DNA from 3 places in the Lysinibacillus sp. BNK-21 genome. Region 2 is predicted to be linked to each of the others. Evidence: riboswitches for the same ligand, from Rfam matches in the RefSeq annotation. Region 2 holds a riboswitch; each other region holds the start of a gene.
What was found. Region 2 has a riboswitch for cobalamin ahead of ACMGGO_RS11745 (hypothetical protein). Riboswitches for the same ligand answer to the same signal wherever they lie in the genome.
Positions count from the first base shown of each region.

Region 1: linked by a shared signal. The riboswitch ahead of nikA (nickel ABC transporter substrate-binding protein) and the one ahead of ACMGGO_RS11745 (hypothetical protein) in region 2 are both predicted to bind cobalamin.
Region 3: linked by a shared signal. The riboswitch ahead of metE (5-methyltetrahydropteroyltriglutamate--homocysteine S-methyltransferase) and the one ahead of ACMGGO_RS11745 (hypothetical protein) in region 2 are both predicted to bind cobalamin.

Region 1 covers NZ_JBLQTS010000001.1:2,140,350-2,147,394, forward strand. Annotated here, with positions in the region: gene ACMGGO_RS10905 (SHOCT-like domain-containing protein) at 1-155, opposite strand, end outside; gene ACMGGO_RS10910 (DUF2089 domain-containing protein) at 168-533, opposite strand; gene ACMGGO_RS10915 (ABC transporter ATP-binding protein) at 724-1,530, opposite strand; gene ACMGGO_RS10920 (ABC transporter ATP-binding protein) at 1,540-2,310, opposite strand; gene ACMGGO_RS10925 (ABC transporter permease subunit) at 2,324-3,133, opposite strand; gene nikB (nickel ABC transporter permease) at 3,136-4,089, opposite strand; gene nikA (nickel ABC transporter substrate-binding protein) at 4,161-5,777, opposite strand; cobalamin riboswitch at 5,926-6,119, opposite strand; gene metE (5-methyltetrahydropteroyltriglutamate--homocysteine S-methyltransferase) at 6,267-7,045, opposite strand, start outside.
Region 2 covers NZ_JBLQTS010000001.1:2,314,877-2,322,526, reverse strand. Annotated here, with positions in the region: gene aspA (aspartate ammonia-lyase) at 78-1,496, shown strand; gene ACMGGO_RS11765 (methyl-accepting chemotaxis protein) at 1,656-2,900, shown strand; gene ACMGGO_RS11760 (hypothetical protein) at 3,027-3,416, opposite strand; gene ACMGGO_RS11755 (PH domain-containing protein) at 3,527-3,907, shown strand; gene ACMGGO_RS11750 (GNAT family N-acetyltransferase) at 4,072-4,839, opposite strand; cobalamin riboswitch at 5,051-5,235, shown strand; gene ACMGGO_RS11745 (hypothetical protein) at 5,461-6,216, shown strand; gene ACMGGO_RS11740 (elongation factor G) at 6,353-7,650, opposite strand, start outside.
Region 3 covers NZ_JBLQTS010000001.1:2,147,752-2,155,401, forward strand. Annotated here, with positions in the region: gene metE (5-methyltetrahydropteroyltriglutamate--homocysteine S-methyltransferase) at 1-1,162, opposite strand, end outside; cobalamin riboswitch at 1,336-1,516, opposite strand; gene ACMGGO_RS10945 (Lsa family ABC-F type ribosomal protection protein) at 2,082-3,563, shown strand; gene ACMGGO_RS10950 (hypothetical protein) at 3,595-4,014, opposite strand; gene ACMGGO_RS10955 (DUF3888 domain-containing protein) at 4,105-4,845, shown strand; gene ACMGGO_RS10960 (DinB family protein) at 4,873-5,340, opposite strand; gene ACMGGO_RS10965 (GNAT family N-acetyltransferase) at 5,356-5,880, opposite strand; gene ACMGGO_RS10970 (response regulator) at 5,952-7,058, opposite strand; gene ACMGGO_RS10975 (ATP-binding protein) at 7,055-7,650, opposite strand, start outside.

The sequences.
Region 1 (7,045 bases), 170 kb from region 2:
ACCTTTAACGTTTTATCTAAATACTTTGTTTTTTCCGCAAATTTATTCTCTGATTCTTCTTTCTGTTGTAGCACTTGAATCAGCTCTGATCCTTTATCCGCATCAATTTTGCCCTCTTGAATCATCGTTAACACTTTTGTAATTTCCTCTTTCATGGTCGTTCCTCCCTATTCGTCTTTTAAGAGCTTTATGGCTTCATCTGTTGTGATTTCGCCATTTTCAAGCATGCTTACAATTTTTTTCTCATCTACTTCATTTTTCTTCTTTTGAGCATAGCCAAGGGATGAAATAATATCATTTAGCTTGCCTCGAACTGTTGGATACGAAACCCCCAGTTCCTTTTCAACCTCTTTAATATTTCCTCGGCAGGTTAAAAATACTTCCACAAAATGAAGCTGATCCTGTGATAAGGATGCTAGCTTCGACAATTCAAACTCATTTTCAATGGTCGTGTGACAATGAGAACACTGTAACTTCGTAATTTTTAATGTTTTACTGCAGACAGGACAATTTGTGATTACTTGATAAGCCATAGTGAACTCCTTCCTTTAAGTTAAGCTGATTATATAATAAAGAAATTAAAGATGTAAATAATAAAATTAATAATTTTAATTAAAAAATAAATAAAATTAATATCTTGATTAATTTTATTTATTTTTGTTTCTATATTGCTTTAAAAATTAAGAAAACGCCATTTTTAATTTCTCAAAATGGCGTTTCTGTTTAATTGGGTCTATCCTTCTTTTTTCTTTCCCGCGGGTGTGATGGCAAAATTGCATTGTATAACGCTTGTGAAGCGGGGTGCTGATATGTCCCATCCTTGCCTATCTCCTCCACTAGCTGACCATGCTGCATCACAAGGATGCGATCTGACATAAAACGTGTGGCCTGTAAATCATGTGAAATGAATAGATAAGCAAGCTGTAGCTCTTTTTGAAGTCTTTGCAGTAGCTCTATAATCGTCTTTTGCAAAATCATATCAAGACTACTAATGGCCTCATCTAAAACAATCAGTTTCGGCTTTAATGCAAGAGCTCTAGCAATGTTGACTCGTTGCTGCTGTCCCCCACTTAGCTGTGAGGGATAGTTTTGAGCCATTGCCCACTCTAACTCTACACAGTCTAGTAATTCCCTTATTTTCTGTTGTCGCTCTGCTTTGCTAAAATGCTCGAAATTCAAAAACGGTTCTTCGAGTATTTCGAAAATCGTCTGTTTTGGATTAAATGAATGATAACTATTTTGAAAAACAGCCTGTAAATTTCTTCGTATCATTTTTTTCTCTTTGCTGGGTGCTTCGTATAAATTGACACCTTGAAAGATCAGCTCTCCGTTTGTTGGTCGTTCAATCCCTAAAATAATGCGCCCTAATGTGCTTTTTCCAGAACCACTTTGACCGACGATGCCAAGACATTCTCCTTCCTGAAGTGAAAATGTCACATTCTCTAATACAGGGGCTTCCTGTCCTCGTTTGAATAGAAATGGTCTTTGCGCATAGTATTTCTCAATATTTTTTACTTCTAGTAGCGTCATTTTATCACCTCATAGCATTCTCGCTTGTAAAAGTTTCTTGGTATAGGGATGCTGAGGCGCATCAAAAAAATCAAAAACATTTGCTTGCTCAACGATTTCTCCTTGATACATCACAGCCACATCGTCCGCAAGCTCAGCAATGACACCTAAATCATGCGTGACAAGGAGTATGGTAGCATCTGTTTCTGAGCGAATTTGATTAAATAGTGTTAATACTTGTTTCTGATTGATGGTATCCAGAGCAGTCGTAGGCTCGTCTGCGATGTAGAGGGAGGCCTGTATCGCCATTGACAGAGCAATCATCACTCGCTGTAGCATGCCTCCACTTAACTGGAAAGGATAGTAGGACAAGAGCTGCTCTGGCTGAGGTAAATGAACTTTTTTCAAAGCATCAAGGGCGATCTGTCTCATTTCTTTTTTTGTAAGCTTAAAGTGTGCTTTTAATGTTTCTCGAAAATGACTTTCAATCGTTTGAATATGATCAAATGCAGCGGGTGGGTTTTGCAAAATCATCGAAAGATGTCTGCCACGATAAGCTCTCCATTTAGTAGCTGAAACGTTTAATAAATTTTCTTGCAGATAGAGTACTTCCCCTTGGCTGACATGGGCAAAGGACGGTAATGTTTGCATGATGGCATGGCAAAGCATAGACTTGCCACTGCCACTTTCCCCGATAATTCCTAGGACTCGCCCTTTATAAGCTGTCAGGTTGATAGAGGTTAATATATTTTTCTCCCCTATTTTGACTGTGAGGTCTATCACTTCTAAAACTTTCTCCATAACTTCCCCTTTCCTAGTCAAGCCTTTTTAAACGATTTGCTAATTGATTAAACAATAACACAACAAGGATGATGGCAAGTCCTGGATAAAGCATTAATTCAGGATGCTGTCTCATGTATTGCTTTCCTTCATTGATCATCATGCCCCATTCTGGAATCGGTGCCTGCACCCCAAGTCCGATAAAGGAAAAGCCTGCAATTTCTAAAATCACCTTCCCGATATCTAATGCGACAATCGTGACAATAGATGGCAATAGATTGGGTATATAATGGCGTCTAATTAATTGGATACCTGTAGTGCCCGTTATCCTAGCAGCTTGAACAAAGTCTTTCTCATTGATGCCAATAAACAAACCTCGGATCATTCTTGCATAATAAATAAGCTGTGTGAAAATGAGCGCTATTAAAACATTTTTTAAGCTAGGACCTAATATACCTAACAGCCCAAATGCAAGTACGAGTGTCGGAAAGGCTAATAAAATATCACATAATCGAATAAAAAGAAAATCAATTAATCCTCTTTTCAACGCTACAAAAGCACCCAGTAGGATAGCTAAAACAATAGCGACTAGCTGAATGATGAGCGCTGAACCTAAAGAATAACGAATACCTAAAAGAAGGCGTGACAAGATACACCTTCCTAAATGATCTGTACCTAATGGATAGTCCCAAGACGGGACTGAAAATTTCTTAGCAATATCGACAGCAAAAGGGTCGTGTGGCATTAAAATTGGCGCCAACAGTCCTAATAAGCCAGTAATGACAAGGAGGAATAGACTGATTAATCCTGTTAAGTTGCCACTTTTTGTTCGTACAAATTTCATTTTTAATCTCTCCTACCCTTCATCATTAGATGAGGGTCCAATAAACGATGCAATATATCTGTACATAAATTGGCAAGCACATAGATAACCGCAATAATTAACACATAGCATTGTACAACTGGATAATCCCTGTTCATAATGGATTCTATTAAGTACCTGCCGAGTCCGGGCCAGCTAAAAACCTGCTCCACAATCACGGCTCCACCTAAAAGATTGCCAAGGGTCATGCCTAGCAAGGAAGTCAAGGGAATAGCAGCATTTCGCAAAACATGACGGATAAGAATCACGGAGCTTTTTAATCCTCTTAGCCGTGCATATTGAACATATTGCTGCTGTAATTCTTCTAGGATGGTTGAACGGATAAGCTGAACGAATAATCCAATTGTTGGTAACGCCAGTGCGAAGGCGGGTAAAACTAAATGAGCAGGTGTGCCCTTCCCGTTTGTCGGAAAGAGTCCTAATTTTAAGCTAAATAAATAGAGTAATAGGAAACCTAACCAAAAGGCTGGAATCGACACACTCAATATGCTAAAGAATCGTATGATTTTATCGATGATGGTGTGCTTATACAATGCGCTTATTACTCCGAATGGAATACTTAGCCCTAAAATGAGGATAAACGCAGCAATAGCTAATTCAATGGTTGCGGGTAATTTCACGAATAGTTCATGTGCCACAGGTAATTTACTAACAAAAGATGTTCCAAAATCTAGCTGGATTATGCCCTTTCCCCATAGCAAATATTGAAGAAAAAACGACTTGTCCGTTCCCAGTTCCTCACGTAATGCCTGAATGGCTTCCTCTGTTGGCGCAACCCTTGCCAAACGTAGTATGACTTCAGCAGGCTCTACAGGAACAAAACGAATAAATACAAAGGTTAGGATGGAAACGCCTAATAAGACAAAGGGCAATGTTAAAATTCTTTTTAAACAAAAGATCCATGTTGATTCATACATGCTGTCACTTCCTACTCAATCCTATGATAAAGAGAGAGCTGTCTCTGCTAGACACACTCTCTCCTCCACTTTTATTTTTCTTTAGCCATTTGTGCATAAGGTATATCATATTCAGATGCACGTGGTGCAAAATCCTTTAGAGATGGTTGATAAATCACATTATTTGTTTCGTAAGAAATAGGGTAAAAGAGTGCCTGGTCATGAAACATCGTTAAAATATTCGTGTAAAGCTGCACGCGTTCCTGTTCATCTGTTCCTACTAATAATTGGTGAATTTTCGTATCGATTTCTTTGGCGTTTGCTAGGCCTAATTTCGCCTCGTACACACCACTAGCATTTGGTGTAGCTGATTCATTTGCAAAGCTATGTGGATCTGTAGGTGGTCCATTGGTACGCCAGAAATTAATATCCACCTGGTCATCCATCAATTTTTGAAGACCGACCATTACATCTGCCCCTTCTAAATTCAACTGAACGCCAATTTTTGCGAGTTCACCTTGCATTAATTCTGCCATTGGTTTTTGAATTGCATCAGATGCAATGTAAATCAAATCTAAAGACAACAGCTGTCCGTTTTTTGAACGAATTTTTTCACCCTTAGGTAATAACCACCCTGCCTCATCTAGCAATTGTTGGGCTTTTTCTGGATTGTATACAATAGGTGCTAAATCTATATTGGCATAAGGAATCGCATCCCAGAACAATGTGTTCGCTACTTTTTCCGTACCATGTGTAATACTGTCGACCATTTGTTCCTTATTAATAGCATATTGAATGGCTTGACGTACCTTTAGCTCAGATAATGGACCAGATTGTGTATTGAATAGCAGTGCTTTCGTAGATAAAGGCTCAGAGGTAGTAGTTTTGTATTTGCCACTGTCTTTTAAATACGTATAGTTATCTAAACTAATAATGCCACGCCCATAAATTAAATCTAATTCTTCGTTTTCAAATGCTAATGAAATAGATTCTGAGTCAGGAATAATTTTTACTTTTATTTGTTCAACTAGTGGTTTTTCTCCCCAATAGTTTTCATTGCGACTAAATAATGCATATTCGTCCTTTTTGTATTCAGTTAATACCCAAGGGCCTGTTCCAATCGGTGCTTTGATAGAATCTTGCGTCATATCATCCTTTGGGAATCCGTTATCCCCTAAAAAACGGAAAGGTCTGACGAAGGCAAGTTCGTTTAAGACTGGATAATAAGGCTCATCCAATTGCAGACGAATTGTAAAATCATCTACTTTTACAACCTCTTTCATGTGGTTAACCATGCCCATCCAAGAATGCATGTCTCGATTCGCTAAAACGGCGTCAAAGTTACGAATGACATTATCTGCATTAAATGCAGTGCCGTCTGAATATTTCACGTCTTTTCTTAGATGGAAAGTATACGAAGTTTTATCCTCAGAGATGTCCCAGCTTTCGGCGAGCTTAGGCGTAACAGTACCATCATCATTGTATTCCACCAAGGATTCATAAACCATTGCTTGGGCAGTCATTTGATTCGGTAAATATGTATGAGGATTCAATGGACCGACATCTAATGGCCAGCCAATCGTTATTATTTTTTCATCTGTTTGGTTTGCTGAGGTCTTTTCCTTTTCTTCATCCGTGCCTGTACAGCCAGCAAGTAAACTGAACGTCAGGACAAGCAGGAAAGGAAGTAAATACTTTGTCAATCTCATTTTCTGTCTCCTATCTCTATTCGTAGTACAAATACATCTACTTGTTGAAGAAGAGAAGGCATAAAAAAACCTTATTCTAAGAAAGAATAAGGACAGAAAAACCCACGATGAGCAAGTCTCCATCCATCTCCCTATCTTTCGTAGATCATCAATGAATCTTCTTACAAGCAGGCATTCTGGCTCATGAATCATCATTTTGTTTCACCTTCCCAAGTACTCACTCAGTGGTATTTGAAACAAAACTCCTCATTTACAGCTGCGGGACAGCATGGGATTTTCACCCATTTTCCTTTTAATTGAATGAAAGACGATTTCACTCAAACTTGTAATGATTGCTATGAAATTAGTAATAAACATAACATGCTCGCATGTTCACGTCAATTTTACTTTCTGAAGATAATATATATATCGACGTAAGATAAAAAGACTAGGGATTTACCCTAGTCTTCGTTATTGGAGAGTAGATGTAGTAGATTAAAAATCATTTCGTTAGCTTGATGTAGATTGTTGTACAGCTTGACGCAACGTTTTAGTAGCAGCAACCATATTCGCTAAAGCTGCAACGGTTTCATCTTCTTTTCTCGTTTTTAAGCCACAATCTGGATTCACCCAGAATTGATAACGGTCCAGCACCTGTAGACTATCTTTCATAATAGCGAGCATTTCATCCTCGCTTGGTACACGAGGGCTATGAATATCATAGACGCCTAAGCCAATTCCTTTTTTATAGGGCTGTACTTGTAGTGAGGTAATAAGTTCCCCATGACTTCGTGATGTTTCTATGGAAATCACATCTGCATCTAGTGCGCTAATTGGTTCGATGAAATCATTAAACTCACAGTAACACATATGTGTATGGATTTGTGTTTCATCTTTGACACTAGATGTCGCAAGCTTAAAGGAATTGACAGCCCACTCTAAGTAAGCCCCCCATTCCTCCTTTCTAAGCGGTAAACCTTCTCTTAACGCTGGCTCGTCCACTTGAATAATTGATATACCTGCGTTTTCTAGTGCTTCCACCTCTTTACGGAGTGCTAATGCAATTTGATAAGCGACATCTTTACGGGACAAATCATCTCGCACAAAGGACCAATTTAATATTGTTACTGGCCCTGTCAGCATGCCTTTTACAAATCGCTTCGTTAGGCTTTGGGCATAGGCGGATTCTTTTACGGTAATTGGTGAAGCCCATGCAACATCTCCATAAATGATCGGAGGCTTCACACAGCGTGATCCATATGAAACAACCCACGCTTTCTTTGTAAAGG
Region 2 (7,650 bases):
AGAAAAATGACTGTTTACAATACGACTTTTATTAGCTACTATCAAGTGTGAGTATTACATAAAAGGAGACGACAATAATGTCAACACAACGAATAGAAAAAGATTTTTTAGGTGAGCGCGTATTACCAGCAGAGGCGTATTACGGAATTCAAACACTACGTGCTACGGAAAACTTCCCAATTACAGGCTACACAATTCACTCATCACTTATTAAAGCAATGGGGATTGTGAAGAAGGCAGCTGCATTAAGTAATATGGAAGTACACCTATTATCAAAAGAAATTGGTGAGGCAATTGTCGAAGCAGCGCAAGAAGTGATTGATGGCAAATGGGATGCTGAATTTATTGTAGACCCAATTCAAGGTGGTGCAGGTACATCCATCAATATGAATGCCAATGAGGTCATCGCTAACCGTGCCCTAGAAATTTTAGGGAAAGAAAAAGGTGACTATCACACAGTAAGCCCAAACAGTCATGTCAATATGTCACAATCAACAAATGATGCTTTCCCAACAGCTATTCATATCGCTGTGTTAAATTTAATAGATGAATTATTAGTAACGATGGATTATATGCAATCCGTTTTCCATCAAAAAGCAGAGCAATTTGCTCATGTCATTAAAATGGGACGTACGCATTTACAGGATGCCGTGCCAATCCGCTTAGGACAAGAGTTTGAAGCTTATTGCCGCGTGATCAACCGTGATATCGTACGCATTCGTCAAACTCGCCCGAATTTATATGATGTGAACATGGGTGCAACGGCTGTCGGAACAGGCTTAAATGCCTTCCCAGACTACATTAAATCTGTTGATGAGCATCTTGCTGAAATTTCTGGTTTACCATTAAAAGGTGCAACGCATTTAGTGGATGCAACACAAAATACAGATGCCTACACAGAAGTATCAGGCGCTTTAAAAATCTGTATGATTAATATGTCTAAAATTGCTAATGACTTGCGTTTAATGGCTTCTGGTCCTCGCGCAGGCTTAGGAGAAATCCTGTTACCAGCTCGTCAACCAGGTTCTTCAATTATGCCAGGTAAAGTTAACCCAGTTATGCCTGAGGTGCTGAATCAAGTAGCCTTCCAAGTAATTGGGAATGACCATACAATTTCTCTAGCATCGGAAGCTGGTCAATTAGAATTAAACGTAATGGAGCCTGTATTAGTGTTCAACCTAATCCAATCGATTAGCATTATGAATAATGTATTCCGTGCGTTTACAGAAAACTGCTTAAAAGATATTGAAGCAAATGAAGAGCGCATGAAAGAATATGTAGAAAAAAGTGTAGGCGTGCTAACAGCAGTTAACCCTCACATCGGTTATGAAGTAGCTGCTCGTCTAGCACGTGAAGCTATTTTAACAGGTCGTTCAATTCGTGAGCTTTGCATTGAAGAAGGCGTCCTAACAAAAGAACAATTAGACTTGATTTTAGATCCATATGAAATGACACACCCAGGTATTGCGGGTTCTAGTATCATGAAATTAAAATAAAACGAGCAATTATGGACTGTAGACATGCCCTAAAAGGCTGTCTATAGTCTTTTTTTGTAGACCTTTTCTCATATAAAATAGAGCGTATCCTTATGTATTTTAGGATTATTCAACTATAATAATGGTATGGAAGACATATTTTAGTTGGGGGAATTTGTAATGAGTTTACGAAAAAAGAGTTTACTTGGCTTTTCCGTTTTAAATGTTTTAATGATCGTTATTTTATTTATCGATTTAGCCAATGTAACGACATTGGATTGGTTTTCTACCGTGTTAACGATTGTAGGAATTGCTATTACACTATCTTACACAGTGTATGTCCATTACAAAGTGATACAGCCTATCAAACAAATCACAGAGGCTGCACAAGGAATTACGGCAGGTCAATTAGATACCGTTGTCATTGAGGTTCGTGATAATGGTGAAATTTCTCAACTAGCACAATCCTTTTTAGAGATGCAGGAACAATTACGAACAATGACACAAAAAATTGCGCACAGCTCTACAGATTTATCAGCAAGCATCGAGGAATTATCTGCGAGTACGAATGAAATTACACTTGCTGTGGAAGAAGTAGATCAACAAATGGAGAAGACGTCAGAGGGCTTGAAGCAAGCAGCACAATCGGCTAATGATAGTGCTAAATCTATGCAAGAAACCGTTGATGGCATTGAGCGAATTACAGTAGCCACACAAGATGTGTTTGTGCATGCGAAAGATGCTAGCGAGATAGCAGGAAATGGTGCAAATATTTTACATGTGGCAAAAGAGCAAATGCAATTTATTTCCTCTTCAACAGAAAAAACAAGTGGATTGATGCAGCAATTATCCCTTAAAATGTCAGATATTAAATCAATGACAGATATGATTACTACCATTACAGATCAAACAAATCTACTAGCATTAAATGCGGCCATAGAAGCAGCACGCGCTGGGGAGCATGGTAAAGGCTTCGCCGTTGTAGCTGAAGAAGTGCGTCAATTAGCAGAACAATCAAAGCACTCTGCTACGCAAATTGTGGATTTAGTTGTAGGAATAGAAAGTGATACAAAACAAGTAGCCTCATCAGTAGAAGATGATTTGAAAAATGTTCAACAAGGAGTGTATGTCATTGACGAAGCGACAAAATCATTTGGCACAATTTCACAGCATGTTAGTCAGATGACAAGTCAGCTGGAGGATATTTCGACGACAGCTGAGCAGCTTTCAAGTAGCGCCAATGAAGTGGCATCCACTGTGACAACCATCGCAGCTGGCATGGGCAAGCTATCGAATTATACAGAAGCTGTTTTACATTCAATGGATGAGCAAACAGCCTCAATGCAAGCAGTTAATCATGTCACACAGGATTTAAGTGTCCAAGCGGATAACTTACAAAAGTTAACTAACCAGTTTCAGGTTTAGGCAATGAAAAGTATTTTTCTAGGTTTTTTAAGCCCTAAATAAGCATCTTCATCAATACTACGAAAAGCCACAAAGTAGAAATGATTGACCATAAAAACACTTTTCTAGAATACATGGAAAGTGTTTTTATGGTCGAACCAGCGCAATTAGTTTCCCAGTGAAATCCTCAGATATTGTGTAGATCGTATGCGTATCCTCGACATGCATCAAACTACTGTTTTGCCCTTTATCACCTAACCAAAGATGATAGCCATATTTGTTTCCTGCCTTGTCCACTATTTGTACATCATATTCTGGCGAAGCCATATTGACAACACCCTCGTTTTTGACTGTTGTTGCAATGGCTTGTTGGAATAGTGTAAGTGATTCTTCATCCGTATATTCTTTAAAAAAATCAGTGTTCACCTTGTTAAATTTAGCACCAATAGAAATGCTGACCTTAGCTAATTCATCATCTGGTTTTTCATTACATCCTAGTAAAACAACGGCTAGTAGAGACACTAAGGCAACTATCATTATTCGCAACCACTCACCCCCTTTATAGGCTAAATAATACCACCATTTCCTGTCGTAGCTCTCACTTTTTTGTAATACATTAAATAAACGAGAGCGAAAGGGGACAGATAGTGGGCTTATTTGATGGATTGATCGGCAATGCAAGCGAGGTGAATTTAGAAAAACTACAGGAGGAGGTCCATAATTTATTAATTCCAAACGAGACAGTCAAGAACGCCTATAAAATTATTAGAGACACGTTTATTTTTACCAATAAACGATTGATCCTCATTGATAAGCAAGGAGTGACTGGCAAGAAAACAGAGTATCATTCCATTCCCTATAAAAATATCGTTCATTTTTCAGTCGAAACAGCTGGAACATTTGATTTAGATGCAGAGCTTAAAATATGGGTGTCTGGCAGTCCATTACCGATTCAAAAAAACTTCAATAAGGCGACAAATATTTATAAGGTGCAAAGCGTCTTAGCACAGTATGTTTTGGGGACGTAATGAAGGTGCTAATAGTACGTGTGCACAACCAAAAAGCCCGCAGATTTGCGAGGCTTTTCTGTCGTGCCAGGAAGGGGTCGGTGTAACGGATTTTAAATCAGCTTCATGATTACGGTAAGCTCGAAAATACTGTCAAGTGTAAATAAGAGCGCCTTGGCGAAGTCTTATTCAAATACAATCATTTCTCCGACTTCTTTAAACCCGAAGCGTTTATAAATATTTTTTCCATCCTCTGATGCCTGTAAGACTACGGGCTTTTGCTTATCGATTGTTTGACTGAGTAGGAATTGAAACATCTCACTGCCATAACCCTTGCCCCTATACGCATCTTTTGTCATCACATCATAAATCCCATAGCTATGTTTACTGTCGATTAATAATCCCGTAGCGATAGGTACTTCCTTTATACAACCAATAAACATGCGAGCATTTGATGCTAGTTTTTCCTGTGAGAATTGATGAAAGTAAATTTCTAATGCATCTCTTTCTGCTGTTTCTCCAAATAAACTTAGAAAAACTTCCTTATATTGTAGAAGCTCTTCCTTGTTACTTACTTCTGTGATGGTAAGATAATTGGAAATTCGTGGACCTGTGTGAAGTGTATGGTCAAGCTTCATCATCATATTTCGTTCAGCTTCCTGTAAATTGCAGTCTTTTATCAGCTGTAGCCAATCATCGCTTAGATAGTTGGCATCCACCCACGTGCTGAAGGGAAGTTTATTCACAATGAAATGATTAATCCTTTGTTTAAGATGATTTTCCTTATGAATTATAGGCGATTTCGCTACTAACAAATTAAATGTATCAGTTGGAATATTTGTATTGGCTATGACAAAATGAGCTTCCTCTATAATTTGTCCAGAAACGGCTCCAGTAAATAGTTTCATTTTTTCCTCTAAATTACTCGTTACTAATTGTTGACTTGTTTTCATATTTTTCATCCTTCCACTATTAGAAGTTCACTATCTTTCATTATAAAGTCAATGAAAGATAAAAAATACGCAGTTCACCTTTTTTATATCCCGCTATAACTTTATTAGTAGTTTGGAAAATATTGTGATATTTGACTTTAGAAAAACACTACTTTACAATTGATTTTAGTAATCTAATAGGAATGTGCCTATACTCATTCCTATGACAACTGAATAGCGTGTAGTAAGAGGTGTAAATTGCGTGCAATTTGCTTAAAAGGGAAGTCGGTGCGAATCCGACACTGTCCCGCAACTGTAAATGTGAGCGACTTTTCAGTATCCACTGTCTTTGGACGGGAAGGAGAAAAGAAGCGATGATCATGAGTCAGGATACCTGCCTGTTACGAGTACACACCATAAACCTACGAGGAATAGGAGGTGGCATGTTGACAAAACAGAATGCTCTGTTCGTCACAGTACGTCAAACGCCCATAGTAAATGAAAGGGTTCACAATCGAACTCGTTCACACATACTTAGGGTTTGTTTGGCATTGTGTGATGAAAGAAGATAAAATGAAGGATTTCCTCAAAAGTAGGGAGTCCTTTTTGTTTTGAAAATATGTACGCAAAGGGGATGCACGTATGACAAATATTCATGTAACGACAATGTTGGAAACGCCTTATGAAGATCTGAACATTTGTAAGCAACCACGGACAGAAGTTGCCAAGAAAGCGAAAACAAGAATGGTGGTCGAGTCTCTGATCGATCAATTATTAGCAACGAAGCTGATTCGTAATGATCGCTTCTTTGAGCAAATCTTATATAATAAAGAAATTATTTGGATACAAAATGGGGATGTGGACGGTCATCTTTTAGCGAAAGCAGCCATAGCAGATGAACTAAAAACAAAGACGAATAGTTTTATGATGTACATGCCGACCAATCCGATTGTCTATGAGGTCAACGGAGAAGCGTATCACTTAATTACGCGCATTGATTCTACACGCGCAAAGCCCAACCTCGACCGTCTATCATTGGAGCCAAAGCCTGTTTTAAGTGCCGCTCGTGTCAATGACTTATTATGCTCGATTGTCATGCGCTTTTACGAAACATATTTATATGATTTAGCATCTCATCATGACAAACTCATTGCATTTGTGCAGCAGGAATATGCCCAATTTATTGAAGCGGTGCAAGCGTTAAATGATTATCATTTCAACTGGCATCCACGTGGCAACGGTCACGAGCTTTTACTGCAATTAATTGATCATCTACAACTATTAAAAAGTCAACCTGGTAAGGTACTAATTGATTTTACGAACAAGCATGACTATGTAATAGTTGAACCCGCATATTTGTTGGACAATCCAACAAAGAAAGCTGTCGGTGCACTATAAAAACAAGCCCTCCATTTTTTGGAGGGCTTGTAATATCTTATGGCAGGGTAGAGATATATTGAAGCCCAAGCAAGAAATACCCGCGCTAGAGCGATGGATACCAGTGGAAGCCGAGGAAATACCCGAAGCGCCCACCCTACAGGCAATGCATGGCTGCCTGTGCTTCTTGCCATGGAACCGAATATCCTTTGCCCTTAGCACAAAAGATACTAGAGGAACTATACTCAGGGTCGGCATTTTTATCGTAGCCAATCTGTGCAATCACATCCTCTGTATTATGGCACACATCATAGCCATCAAATTGGAGTGTGAGTGCACCTTTCCCATTTGTATAGGCGGCAAAGGTTGTGCTGTAGCTCATTAAAGTGGCAACAGGTGCACGACCTGTTAGGATAACATCCGTTTCGGATAAAATCGGGTCATCGAACGTGCCAGCTGCTTGCTGAATATCAGTCATCATACGACCGATAAAGTCATTTGAAGCTTTCATTTTAAAGCGATAATAGGGTTCAAGTAGGACATTTTGTGCCTGCTCCAGCCCCTGACGCAGGGCACGGAAACTGGCTTCACGGAAATCTCCCCCCGATGTATGTTCATTGTGCCCGCGACCTGTTAGAAGTGTAAAATGAATATCTGTTACAGGGAAGCCTGTCAGTAGCCCATGATGGTCACGCTCAAACAGATGCTTTTCAACAAGGCGCTGATTGCCTACAGATAAATGATCGGCATGACAGGCATTGGTGAAGGTATTACCTGTTCCACGTGGATTTGGCTCCATTAATAAATGAACTTCTGCATAATGCTTGAGGGGCTCGAAATGACCATAGCCCGTTACGGTCGTCGCAATGGTTTCCATGTATAAAATTTGCGGCTCACCAAAGGAGACAGCTAATGAAAAACGCGTCATTAATACCTCTGTCAGGACCTCCAATTGAATGGCACCCATAATATGCACATGGATTTCCTGAAATTTTTCCTGCCAGACCACACGCAAGGACGGTTCTTCTGCTTCGAGTAAACGGAAAATCTGTAGCACTTCCTTGATATGCTGATCACCCTCATATTGAACCTTTGCCTGTAAGGTTGGGACAAGCTCATAGGGCTGTGATAGCATCGTTGTACCGATTCGATCCCCAATGTTTGCCTGGCTCAGTCCTTTGACAGCGAAAATTTCTCCTGCCTCTACCTGTTGAACGGTCTCAAAGCGACTGCCGTTATAAAGGCGAATTTCGGTCACTTTTTCTGTTACTTCGTCAAATGAAAATTCATCTCGTACATGCAACGAGCCCTTGGTTGCCTTCATAAAGGTTAAACGCTGGTGCCCATCATGACGAATCTTAAAAACCTCGCCCTCAAACGGGGCATCCTTGTCAAAATGGGAAGCCGTTAACAGCGGGAGCTGGTCAAGAAATTCCTGAATGCCCTCATCCTTTA
Region 3 (7,650 bases), 170 kb from region 2:
TTTTTAGAGCCTCAATCGCCTTCATACTTTCTGAAAAATTATGTTGTAAGGAACCATCTTTATCTCGTCTATATTTAGTCAGCCCCGTGATTTCTATGATTTTCTCATCTGCGAAGGCCAGAGACTGCTTTAAAACAGGGTCAAGTTCATTTTCAAGAGAGGTTGTGATTGGAACGTGCTGTAGGTTACTTGATGGTTGAATCCATAGTTCAGCAGCATGACTTAGCTGTTCAATGGCTTGAATCGTCGCATTGACTTCCGCCAGGTTTGAACGCCAAATATCACGGCCATTCACTACCCCTATTCCTAATACTTTATCCTGCGGGAAACCAAATTGACGAAGTGACGCCATATTTCCTTTATAGCCATGAACAAAGTCCAAACCGAATCCTTGAACAGGCAATGTACTTAATGCTTCATAGGCACTTAAAGCTTCGAAATAAGTCTGTAGCATTATTTTAGCCTCAGGAACGGCAGTGGCTAACTGGTCATACATTTCTTTCACCAGCTTTATCTCTGCTGGATCAAGTGTTAAGACGAGGGATGGCTCTTCTAGCTGAATCCAAGTGGCACCTGCATCCACTAATTCTTTTAATACCTGCGTATAGAGTGGTAATAAAGCTAATAAGTACTCAACCTGTGTTAATTTGTTGTAGCCTTTCGTTAACTTATAAAATGTATAGGGACCAATTAGTGTCGGCTTCGCAATGATACCGAAAGTTTCCTTCGCCTCTAAAAAGTCGGCTAACACTTTATTTTCTGTTAGTTGTAAGGCTTGTCCCTCATACTCTGGAACAATGTAGTGATAATTTGTATTAAACCATTTTGTCATTTCACTAGCTACGGCTGTTTTGTCTCCTCTTGCTACACTGAAGTAGGTATGAAAATCGACTTTACCACCTTGCCAGTTAAAGCGCTTTGGAACTAAACCAAACATCAAAGCTGTATCTAACATTCTATCGTAAAACGTAAAGTCGCCAACTGTCACCATATCGATTCCAAGTTGCAGCTGCTTGTTTATTCTTGATAAACGGATTTTCTTTAATTTTTCCTCAAAGTCCTCCTCAGAAAGTTCATTGCGCCAAAATGCTTCTAGTGCTTTTTTCCATTCGCGTTCCTCCCCTATATAGGGATAACCGATCAATGTACTTGTATAGTTCATGTTTTTAAGCTCCTTTTTTAGAAAAAATAAAAAGCCATTCTCCTATTAGGAAAATGGCTGCATGTTAAAATTAATAATGCTAAAACAATACGAAAAAGTATCTACTTTCGCATAAACGTTATCGCACAGTGCCTATTTGGTCACTTTTCACCACCTATTTCCACGTAGGTATTTGGTGTGTACTAGAAATTGGCAGGTCTCCTGGCTTTCCATCAACACGCCTCACAGCCTTCCCAGTTTCCCCAGTGGCATTTGTGATTTGCTCCGAATTACAGTTGCGGGACAGCGTCGGATTTGCACCGACTTCCCTTTTAAGCCAAACTTTCATTTGGCACCAAGTCTTACACAATATTCAATTATGCTCCTACTATAGCACATATTTCAGAATAGTAGAAATTATTTTTCAACTATTATATAAATTATTTCTATAAATATTATAGGAATTGTTGTATAGTACTAAATGAAAATAAGGTTACATTGTATTCTGTAAAAAAATTTGTTACTATAAAAAGACAATTATGAGAGGACTGATGAATGGACAATGAAGAACTAAACTATATTTTTATTTGAATTGAATGATTTCAAACACAAAATATAGGGTTAGTCTATCCATTTTTAACTATCAGTTTGCATTTTATTTGTCATGACACAAATGGCAAATCGCATTTATTCAGAGAAAGACTAATCCTTCCAATGTACAATTGGAGGGTTTTTTTCTTGCTTTCATAGTTGATTTTGTACCTTTCATTTACCCATAAAGGAGAGGAAAAAATATGAGCGATTCAGAAACTATTGTAACGCATGTAACACTCCGTATAAGTCGTTAATATCCATCTGCTTATACGGAGAAATGAACCATAGATGGATAGACCGACTTTGTATGAAAAGTAAACTGTTGCAATACAAAGGAGGAATTATCATGTCCATGATACAAGTACAAAACCTAACTTTTTCTTATCCAAGCAGCTTTGACAATATTTTTGAGAATGTCAACTTTCAAATCGATACGGATTGGAAACTTGGATTTATCGGTAGAAACGGACGAGGTAAAACAACATTCTTTCAGTTGTTATTAGGAAATTATGAGTATAGCGGAAAAATCATCTCTTCTGTAGACTTCACTTATTTCCCCTATCCAGTTTCTGATCCAAATAAATATACCCATGAAATATTTGAGGAAATTTGTCCTCAGGCAGAAGATTGGGAATGTCTACGTGAAATAGCTTACCTACATGTAGATGCGGAGGTCATGTATCGTCCTTTTAAAACATTATCCAATGGCGAACAAACAAAGGTGCTGCTTGCTGCGTTGTTTTTGACAGAGGGTCAATTTTTATTAATTGATGAACCAACCAATCACCTAGACACGGATGCAAGAAAGACGGTTTCCGATTATCTTCGCAGGAAAAAAGGATTTATTTTAATTTCACATGACAGAAGCTTTTTAGATGGCTGTGTTGACCATATCCTATCGATTAATAGAGCCAATATTGACGTTCAAAGTGGAAATTATTCTTCTTGGAAGTTAAATTTTGATCGTCAGCAGGAACACGAAGAAGTAACCAATCAACGACTGCAAAAAGATATCGACCGATTAAAACAATCCTCAAAGCGTTCGTCAGGTTGGTCTAATCAAGTGGAAGCCTCCAAAAACGGCACAACCAATTCAGGTTCCAAACTGGACAAAGGCTTTGTTGGACATAAAGCAGCCAAGATGATGAAACGAGCGAAGAACCTGGAATCCAGACAACAAAGAGCTATTGAGGAAAAATCAAAACTGCTAAAAAATGTTGAAAAAACCGAGTCATTGAAAGTAGAGCCATTGGCATATCCATCAAAAGAAATGGTTGTTGTCACGGATGTATCGATTCGGTACGATGACCATATCGTGAATAAGCCTATTAGCTTCAAAGTGGCACAAGGGGATCGAGTTGTTTTAGATGGCAAAAATGGAAGCGGAAAAAGTAGTATGTTAAAACTTATTCTAGGTAATCCCATCCAACATACAGGCTCGATAAAGTTAGCTTCAGGTCTAGTCATTTCCTATGTTCAGCAGGATACATCCCATTTAAAGGGATTGCTATCGGAATTTATTGAAGAGCATGGTATTGATGAGACGTTATTTAAATCAATCCTGCGCAAGATGGATTTTGAGCGTATTCAATTTGAGAAGGATATCTCTCATTATTCTGGTGGGCAAAAGAAAAAGCTGCTGATTGCTAAAAGCTTGTGTGAGAAGGCTCATTTATATATTTGGGATGAACCACTCAATTTTATTGATATCTATTCACGCATGCAGATTGAAGAGCTCATAAAAAGCTCTCATCTCACAATGGTGATTGTTGAGCATGATCAGGCATTTCAACAAACTGTAGCAACGAAAACGATAGCGATGTCATAAAGAGAAGAATCCATTTATGGATTCTTCCTTTTTAATGATATTGAAACCAATGGATCCATTTAGAATTTGTCTCTTTTACGATATATAGCTCACCTAGTGATGCACTTTGCGCTGGCAGTAATCTTGGAAACCTTAATCGAACAAACCAGGAGTGATTAGCCACATTTTCTCCACAGAAGTTCACCGCCATTTTATAGTAATTCTCCTCCATGCCAGTTAATATGGGCATGGGCTTTATCACCTCAATTTGCCACTCCTGATAATCAGGGCTTGAGCCATATACTTTTGGAATGATGTCAGCTAATGCTTGACTAAGCTCGTCTTTGTCTTTCTCCGTTGTTCTCATCAATACATCTGGATTTGGACATTTTAAGCCTTCAGGTTCTGACCCCGAAGTAGCTGTTGGAAATAACAAAAGCATACATAAAAAGGGCAGTATTATTTTTCCCATTGTTCAATTCCCTTTCTTTAAAAATGCTCGATAATTTGCTGTGATTGGTGCACTCTATAAAGTATCATCCTGCAGAAAGGTCACTATTCCATGAAAAAATTTGCTTATGTTTTAATGTTTATCTTCACTATGTTCATTCTGCCATGTAAGATTTATGCGCAAAGTGAACAAGCTGATGAGCAACTAATCAGGGACACATTCATTACAATCCTTAATCCATTTATCGAAAAGGAAATTGATCATTACTATGGCTATCCTAAGCAGTATGGCTTGTATGATGTGAAAATTTTAAAAATTGTCAAAGAAAGTCAGTTTAGCTTTAAAGTTAGCGTGGAAGTTACGACCTTTGAGCATGCGCATTCCCCACCCTACAGTAAGGAAATCATTACGTTTGAAGTCAGTCCAACTGGTGTCAGCACACTTCGCTATATACATGAGGCAGATGATGTAGAAAAGGCAATAAACGCATTCTATAGGGCAACACTGTTAGATATACAGCAGAGTTTTAAACTGGACTTAGCATCGTATACTTCCTACCGATACGATCAATTGCAATATCAAGCTGAAATTAATAATGATATGAAATCCCTTGCTATGATTGCAGAGGAAATAGTGACCCATATTTTATTTCCTGAGCGAAAGATTCCCTACAAAAATGTCATAGACCCTGTCACTTTTATTAAGGGTAATATAGGTTATATGCTCTTTAAAAGGGCGGATGGTACAAATGTAAGCTATCAGTTGCAAAAGAAAGACGGCACATGGATCGTAAAAGATAAAAAAAGTAAGCCAGGTAAGAAAATGGAGGATCTGTTACCATGGTATATATAGAAAAATGAAGCCAACTGATTCCATCAGTTAGGCTTCATTCTTTAAGAGCGTTTGCATCATACTTTTTATAATTCCCATGTGAAAATTTTCATGGTTCATATGAAAGACAACCATATCACCTAATGTTTTCATACCTAAAAAAGGTTCTTTAAGCGGTTCATGTAGATGTCCTGCACAAGCTTGTTCAATAAGAATTGGTTGTTCCTCTAGGAGCATAATGATTTGATCCATTGTTGGCGGTTGCTCAGTCCAGTCATCTGGTTTACTGCCACTAGGAAACATTACATGATAGGATAGGGGCAAATGCCTTTCTTGTGTAACAGCTGGAAAAACGGTATGATCCCAACCAACTAATAGATGACCAGCATTCCAACGAATATTGTTATGATGTCCAGCGGGTATCTGATCAGCAATATTCTCAGGGATCGTACGTAGAAATTCAACAGTCCAATTACGCCACATTTTCATTTGCATAAATAATTGCGCTTCGTTCATATACTAGCTCCCTTTCTACACGTTTTCAGTTATATTCGATATCAATTTATAGTAAATTACGGTTGCTTCTAATTCTCTATCTGGTGAAATAGTATATTGCGGAATTTTCCCTACTTCTTGGTAGTCTAATGATTTATATAATTTATTGGAAGGATCCCCTTCTCTCGTATCTAAAACTAGCAAGGAACGGTTTTCTTGTTTTGCTCGTTCCTCTGCTTGTTGCATCAGCGCTCGTCCAATACCGTTGCGTCTAAAGTTGGGATGTGTCATTAACTTGCAAATTTCAGCACGATGAATGCCATTTGGTTTGCTAGTTAAATGCAATTGAATACTACCTGCAATTTCATTATTTATTTTCGCAATGAACAGTAAGACATCTGACGCTAAGACAGATTGCCAATATTTTATCGCTTGTTCTTGTGTGAGTGGAGGTAAAAAACCTACGGATGCTCCTTCATCTACGACCATAATCAATAATTCAGTAAGCTTCTCCAAATCTTGCTCAATATGGTGAAGCTCAATTATTTCAATCTTTTGCATGCCGAAAGCATCTCCTTTTTATAAAATTATTACCTACTATTAAAACAGAAATTACTTTTCCGAAATCGTTTCTAAACGTTGAGTAAGAACTCGTTGTATTTTCTATAAAATTTTTCTGGCACAGGGAGATCAATTTCAGCTAATTTTGCCTCTATAGATTCAAAGAATTTTATACATTCTTGTTTCCTATTTTGTTGAATTAAGAATTCTAACAATTGAAACATATACTGTTCATTGTATTCGTCTAGCTCTAAAAGCTTTTGTAGGCAATTATACTTTAATAAAGTGTGGGCAACGTCTGTACGTGCAATATACTGTTCAAGCACATGTAATACAGATTGCTTTAAGCGGAGCCTGATTTGATTAACCCATAAATACTCCTCATCTATTAAAAAATCACCCTCATAGCAATTCAATAACTGCTGAATGGATTTCTCATCATGTTGATCCTGCTCCAATAGTTGATTCAGCTCATCATAATCAGTTTGAATTTCCGCATTTAATTTATAGTGATTATTGACCAAGAGTATGGGATCTTGAATACCATTGTCCTTTAATATCTTTCTTAAATGATAAATAGTTGTATGTAAATTACTAGCTGCCTTTTCAAAGTTCAAATCTGGCCACAATTCCTCTAAAAGAACTGCATTTAACATAGGCCGTTTTTGGTGAAATAGTAAATATAAAAATAGTTCACGTACTTTTCTTGTTCGCCACTTAATCACATTATGTTGAACATCCAGTAGATAAAAGCTGCCTAATGTATGCGCATATAATGAGTTTTTCTTCTCATCCCTCGGCGCCACCGTCACGACCATTTTTTTCTGTGCTTTTGTTAACGCATTAATCAGTCGTTTTTCCTGTACTGGCTTTAATAAATAATCTGTTGCCTCAACTTCAAAAGCCTCCACGGCAAATTGTGTATGAGCTGTAACAAAAATGATTTGTAAGGATGGTTGCTTGTGTAGGAGCTGCTTTGCAAGTTGCATACCGTGTGTGTCAATCATTTCAATATCTAAAAACACTACATCAATTATTTCTTTTTCAAGAAACTGGAGGGCCTCAGTTGAATTTGTAAATGTTCCCTTAATGTTAATCTGAAATTGGGCAAGTTGTTTAACCATAATAGATAAAACATCAATGGCCAATTTTTCATCATCAACGATCATTATATTCATGTGACACCACCCTCTGGTAATAAAATGACAATTGTTGTTCCCTTTCCTTCTTCGCTGTAAATTCGTAAACTAGCATTTTTTATTAATTTAAATTTCTTTAATGGATTCATAAAGCCAATTCTTGTACTTTCTTCATTTAGCAATTGGTGCAATTTTTCTTCTGAAATTCCTACACCATTATCATAGATTTTAATTCTTACAAATTGTCCCTCTCTCTGTAGGCTTAATTCTACGGTCCCTCCCTCTACTTTCTTAGAGATCCCATGGAACACTGCGTTTTCAATTAAAGGTTGAATGGACAATGCAGGGATTCCTAATTGTATCGATTCGTCAATATCATATTTAATACGTAAACGATCTCCAAAGCGCATTTTTTCAATTGATAAATAGGCTTTTACAAGCTCCATCTCCTCATCAATGGGGACAATGCTATTTCGATAATGAACATTCAGTTTTGCACGGAAATAAGTGGCTAAACAATAAAGAGCTTCACGTGTGTTTTCCATATCTGTATAACTTAAACCAATAATCGTATTAAGTGTGTTATATACAAAATGTGGTGTGACCTGTGAATATAAATAGTTCATTTCTA